Regions from separate parts of the Halanaerobium sehlinense genome, predicted to be linked through region 1. Evidence: riboswitches for the same ligand, from Rfam matches in the RefSeq annotation. Region 1 holds a riboswitch; the other holds the start of a gene.
The links. A riboswitch is a leader RNA that binds a small molecule or an ion and turns the genes downstream of it on or off. The one in region 1 is predicted to bind lysine.

Region 1 (3,429 bases):
GCCGACCATGATTTTTTGGAGCTCCTGATCAACCTTATCAAATGTCCATTCATCAAACATTGCATTTTGAGTCATTTCGATTGCAGATGTTGCAACTCCACCAGCATTAGCAGCTTTGCCAGGAATATAAAATACTTCCTTATCTTTAACAATTTTAATTGCCTCTGGAGTTAGCGGCATATTAGCACCTTCACCAATAGCAATTACTCCATTATCAACTAATGTCTGGACATCTTCTGCATCCATTTCATTCTGGGTTGCACAGGGAAGAGCAATGTCACATTCAATAGACCAGATATCTGTACAGTTATCACAGTATTCTGCTTCAGGATATTCGTCTAAATATTCTTTAATTCTACCCCGTCTTTCTTCCTTGATTTCTTTTACTAACTCTAAATCAATTCCGTTTTCATCATATAAATAACCGGAAGAATCACTCATTGCAACAACTTTTGCTCCCAACTGGGTAACTTTTTCATTAGCATAAATTGCTACATTACCAGAACCTGAGATAACAACCTTTTTATCATTTAAAGATACCTTATGATCTTTCAGCATTTCTTCTAGTATGTAAACCAGACCATAGCCTGTTGCCTCAGTCCGAACCAGACTTCCACCCCAGTCAAGACCTTTACCTGTTAAAACACCAGCTTCATATCTATTTTTGATTCTCTTGTACTGACCAAAAAGATAACCAATTTCTCTACCACCAACACCGATATCTCCTGCAGGTACATCAGTTTTATCACCAATATGACGTGACAATTCTGTCATGAAACTCTGGCAGAAGCGCATAACTTCCTGATCAGATTTACCCTTAGGATCAAAATCACTACCACCTTTACCTCCACCAATAGGACGTCCGGTTAGTGCATTTTTAAAGATTTGTTCAAAACCTAAAAATTTAACAATCCCTGCATAAACTGAAGGATGGAATCTTAATCCACCTTTATAGGGACCTAAAGCTGAGTTATATTCTATTCTGAAACCACGATTAACATGTGTTTTACCCTGATCATCTACCCAGGGAACGCGAAAAATAATCTGTCTTTCTGGTTCAACAATTCTTTCTAAAATACCATTTTCCTCAAACTCTGGATGTTTTTCAAATACCGGATCTAAAGATTCTAAAACTTCTTCTACAGCCTGATGAAATTCTGCTTCACCAGGATTTCTTTCAACTACCTGTTCCATAACCTTTTCAGTATAACTATTCAAACTTCTCACTCCTCAATAAATATTTTCGATTGAACTATACAAATTAATATTAATATATATTTCTTTTAAAATCAATTATAAAAGCTATTTTTTCCATTGTATACAAGGATAATTGCATATAATGCCATTTAATCCAGACACCTATTTTGATAATTTAGCTTAAAAAAGCCGCTTAATTCTTGACAAGCTTTCTACTATTATATATACTTAAACAAAGTTCAAATAGAATAAATTTTAATAGGAAAATGCCTCATCAATCAGATGGGGTAGAGGCGCGAATTTAGATCAGTATTTTTCAATTAGGCTTAAACCGCTTTTGTTAAAAAAAGGCTAATTCGCCGAAGTATTCAGTCAGGGTTTAATGACTGTCTGCTGGGTCTGTATAAAATATGTGCAGAACTGTCATTAACAGCTTTATCCAGGCTGTTGATGTTGAGCTATCTCGAATGATGGAAGAGGTGATTTCTCTGATTAAGTATTTAACTCAGCGATTTCGCTGAGTTTTTGTTATATACCTATATATTTTTCTTTTATCACTAAATTATGATAGAATAAATGTAGTAAAAAAATATAAAAATGGAGTAGATTTATGAAAAAAATAACTATTGCCGAGAATAAAATTAGAGAGACAGTTGAAGAATTTGGAACCCCTTTTCATATCTATGATGAACAGGTTATTGTAGATCGCTTAAATACTTTAATTTCTTCCTTTGATTGGATTGATTTTAAAGAATATTTTGCTATTAAAGCTAATCCAAATCCTCATATTTTAAAGATTATGAAGGAAAATAGCTGTGGAGTTGATGCAGCAACTGTGACTGAAATTAAACTGGCTGAGGAAGTTGGTTTTAGTGGTGAGGATATTATGTTTACTTCTAACCTAACAACATTAGAAGCCTATCAATATGCAGTTGATAGAGGAGCCATCATTAATATTGATTATGCTCCTGATATTTATGAGCTTTTTGAAAATGGAATTATTCCGGAAAATATCTGCTTTAGATTAAATCCTGGTTCAATTGAAAATGAAATCATGGGTGATTCAAAGGAATCAAAATTTGGCTCAACAGCTGAACAGATCAGAGATGCAGTAGCTTTTTTAAAAGAAAATAAGATTAGCTCAATCGGTCTGCACACTATGGTTGTCTCTAACGAAAATGATCCTCAAATTTTTGGAGAATATACTGAAATGCTCTTTGAATTTGCCAGAAAAATAATTTCAGACTATGGTGTAGAAATTGATTTTATTAATATTGGGGGAGGCATTGGAATTCCCTATGAAAAAGAGCAAATTGTCGATGTTCAGGCAATTGCCCGAGAAGTTAAATCATCATATGATAAGATTCTTAAAGAAAACGGACTTGAGCCCAAGATTTTTATGGAATCCGGACGTTATATTACCGGTGAGTCTGGCTATTTGGTCACAAAAGTTATTAAGGAAAAAGAAACATATAAAAAATATCTGGGGGTAGATGCTTCAATGTCAGATCTAATGAGACCTGCAATGTATAGAAGTTACCACCACTTAACAAATATTGATGCAGAGGCGCGGGGAGAAAGCGAATTCGAAATTTATGATGTAATTGGCTCACTCTGTGAAAACAACGATAAATTTGCTATTGACCGCAAACTACCTAAAAGTAAATTGGGAGATTTATTAGTTATTCACGATACAGGTGCTCATGGTCACGCGATGGGCTTTAATTATAATGGAATGCTGAGAAATGGAGAATTTTTATATACTGTTGATGGGGAAGTAAAACAGATTAGAAGAGATGAGAGTTTTGAAGATTATACAACTACTATTATAGGGGGCTATTAATATGTTTAAAGGTGTAGGTACAGCATTGATCACTCCATTTAAGGATAATGGAGAGGTTGATTATGATTTATTTGAAAAGCTTTTAGATTATCAATTAGAAAACGAGGTTGATGCACTTGTTGTACTGGGGACTACAGGTGAATCTCCTACAGTTCATTTAGGAGAAAGAGAAAAATTAACAAAAATGGCAGTTGCCAAAGCTGATGGTGAAGTTCCAGTAATTGTTGGAACAGGAACCAATGATACTGTGAAAGTTATTGAGATGAATAAACTGGCTGAAGAAAATGGTGCTGATGGAGCTTTAATTGTAACTCCATATTATAATAAAACTAGTCAGGCAGGTTTGGTTGACCACTTTACCCATATTGCAAGAGAAACTGAGCTGCCGA
Region 2 (3,429 bases), 390 kb from region 1:
TAGAAGACATGATAGTTGTGTCTGAAATAGGTGAGCAGTGGTCACCCATAACACTTGCAGTTAAAACTGCTGCAATTGTAGGCAGCATTGGAATTCCAATTGAGTTAGCTAAAGGAATTGCCAGCGGCATTACTATTGCAACTGTACCCCAGGAACTTCCAATTGTAAAGGCAATAAAAGCAGAGAAAACAAAAATCATTACAGGTACAATTTCAGGTATTATATTACCTTCTAAAATAGAAACTAAAAAATTTGCAGTACCTAAGTCATCAGTAATACTTCCAATTGACCAGGCTAAAACAAGAATTAAACAGGCAATAAACATTGATTTTGCACCATCAATCCAACCATCAACAGTTTCACTAATTGTCAAAATACCTTTTGCAAAAGCAAGAATTCCAGCAATAAAACTACCACTAATTGCTGCCCATAAAAGAACAATACTGGCATCTGCATTTCCAAAAGCATCTCTGATTGAAGTTCCAGCTTCTAAACCGCCTCCATTATACCAGAGACCGATTAGGGTAACTAAAATAACACCAATAATAGGTAAAAATGAATTTGTAAAAGTAAAACTTTCACCTTCAGGCTGTTCGATTTCTTCCATTTCCTGTGAAACCATTGGTGTTGATCCAGGTCTTAAAGTTTCTCCTGTAGAGCGGGCTCTTTTTTCAGCTTTTAACATTGGGCCAAAGTCTTTGGCTGTAAAAATAATAATTAAAGCAAAACCAAGGGCAAAAATACTATAAAAGCGATAAGGTATTGTCTGCACAAAAGTTCCATAAGCACTCATTTCTAATCCTAAAGAGTCAAAGCCATCTCTAATAACACCAACTTCAAAAGCAATCCAGGTTGAAATTGGAACAATACTAGAAACTGCAGCAGCAGTTAAATCGACTATAAAAGCTAATTTTTCTCTTGAAATTTTCATTTTATCTGTAATTGGACGCATTGTATTTCCTACAATCAAGGTGTTTGCATAGTCATCAAAGAAGATAAGTACACCCATTACCCAGGCGGCAAACTGTGTTTTAACAACTGAATTTGCTCTTTCAGCAACGTATTCACCAATTGCAATAATTCCACCTGATTTGTTTATGATTCCAATCATTCCACCCATAGCTAATAAAAATAATATGATTCCAGCATTCCAGGAATCTGCAAGAGATGCTAAAATATAATTATCCAAAGTATGCATAAAAGCAAAAAGTGGATTATATGCATTTGTAATTAATGCACCTGCAAAAACTCCTAAAAATAATGATAATACAACCTGCTTACTCCACCAGGCTAAAATAATTGCCAGCAGTGGCGGCAGTAAAGAAATAATTCCATAACTTTCCATAATAGATCCTCCTTGTTTTTTGTTTTAATTAGCAATTAATTTTAAAGGCATAAAAAATACCCAGCGATATGCCGGGTTAATAGCAAAAATCGCCTCATTTTCTTGATTGTTACTTGAGATAGCACAACATAATAAATAAATTATTATGACAGTTCTGTATATCTTATACACAGACCCAGTAGATTTTTAGAACCATAAAAACCCACTTCGGCAGAAAAACCTTTCACTTTTAATTTATGATCCTGGTTCAGGATAAATATAAAAGTTAATAATTTTTTCCGCACCTCTACCTCATCAAAAAATGAGGTATTTTATGATTAGTTAAACTGCTAATCAAATCTCAGATATTCAATTTATAACGATTATAACTTAGCAAATAATCGATGTCAAGGAATCTACAAAAAAATTTTGCATTTAGAAGTATTTATCATATATAATAGTAGTGCTGGTTTTTGCAAATTTAACATTAAAAAATTATCTAAAGAGGAAGATAGATATGAAAAAGAAATATATAAATAAGTTTTATTCACGCTTAATTGGAATAATTTTAATATTATTTGTAATAAGTAATTTTGTTCCTGTTCCTTACCAGGTTATGGAACCCGGAATAGCAGCAGAATTATCACCAATGATAAAAGTTAAAGATGGTTATGATAATCAGGGAGAGTTTTTATTAACGGCAGTTAGCAGCAGAAGGGCAATGGCCTGGGATTATTTTTATCTAAGCCTTTTTTCACCTGATGATAAAGAGTTAACTTCAATTGCTGATCAGCTGCCTGAAGATATGGAAATGAGTGAATATATCAATTTAATGGCTGAACTTATGGAAGAGAGTAAGCTTCAGGCTCAAGCAGTTGCTTTTAGGCAGGCTGGCTATGAGGTTCAGGTATCCGGAGAAGGGGCAGAAGTAGTAGAAGTTATGAAAGAGGGCTCAGCATATAATAACCTCAAAAAAGACGATTTAATAACTGCTGTTGATGGTAAAAAGGTGGAAATGGCTGCAGATGCTGTTAATATAATAAAAAATAGAAATATTGGTGATACAGTTGAAATTAAAGTTATCAGAGATGAGAAAGAGTTGGTCTTCAATTTAGAAACTGTAGAATTGGAAGGTAATGAAGGCAACCCTTCAATTGGAGTTTTAATTAGTTCCAGAGGTTTAGAATATGATATACCAGGTGAAGTTAGCTTTGAGACAGATAATATAATCGGTCCTTCAGCTGGTAGTGTTTTTACAATGGAAATTTATAACCAGCTGATTCCAGAAGATATTACAGGCGGCCGCAAAATAGCCGGAACCGGAACAATAAGTTTAGATGGTGAAATAGGTAGAATTGATGGGGTTAAATATAAAATTATGGCAGCCAAAGAAGTTGGTGTCGATTTATTTATTGTGCCGGAAGATAACTATGATACTGCTGTTGAATATGCTGATGGTTTAGAATTATTAAAGGTGAAAACAATTTCTGATATTATTAATTATTTAGAAGAGGATCTTAAACTATAACCTTATCATATTTTGATTAACCGCTGGTAAAAATCTCTGCGTGCCTGACTGTGTTCCTGATTTTCATATAAAAGTGCATAAAGATCACCTGCTACTAGATCATAGCTTAATGAAAGCTCGAGAGGATCTGAAGCTCCCAGGTTGATTCTATTTATTTTTTCGGCAGGATTGATGATAACTTCAGTCCTTGCTTCAGCCTGCAGTTTAGAAAGCAGATATTCTTTACCTTTTTTTACACCCAGAACTCGTAGGTAATGTGGAGCATTATTCTCTGCTGCTGTAATTTTTGAAGCATCTAATGAAAAGTAAATTTGTAGAATTTTTCTTTTGATTTTGCTTTCTGTTAGATTTTTAGATTTTAAAGCTTCTAGAAATGACTCAGCGTTAGATTCTACTGCAGCTATATCGATAAAGCGGTTTTCCAAGCCATTACTGATACCTTTGTATTTTTTTAAATCTGAAGCCTGGAGACGTCTGATTTGATCTATAGTTTTTAATATTATTTGTTTTTTAGAATTATTTTTGACATATCTCCCTATTTCAACTTCATTTTTTAAGATAGCCCAGGCTGAATCTG

Region 2: another riboswitch for lysine. It lies ahead of ACZ446_RS08920 (Na+/H+ antiporter NhaC family protein); the one in region 1 lies ahead of ACZ446_RS06815 (diaminopimelate decarboxylase family protein).

What each region holds. Positions count from the first base shown of each region.
Region 1 covers NZ_AP042442.1:1,424,408-1,427,836, forward strand. Annotated here, with positions in the region: gene gdhA (NADP-specific glutamate dehydrogenase) at 1-1,194, opposite strand, end outside; lysine riboswitch at 1,478-1,666, shown strand; gene ACZ446_RS06815 (diaminopimelate decarboxylase family protein) at 1,808-3,040, shown strand; gene dapA (4-hydroxy-tetrahydrodipicolinate synthase) at 3,042-3,429, shown strand, end outside.
Region 2 covers NZ_AP042442.1:1,813,773-1,817,201, reverse strand. Annotated here, with positions in the region: gene ACZ446_RS08920 (Na+/H+ antiporter NhaC family protein) at 1-1,345, opposite strand, end outside; lysine riboswitch at 1,457-1,642, opposite strand; gene ACZ446_RS08915 (YlbL family protein) at 1,842-2,852, shown strand; gene ACZ446_RS08910 (tRNA(Met) cytidine acetate ligase) at 2,858-3,429, opposite strand, start outside.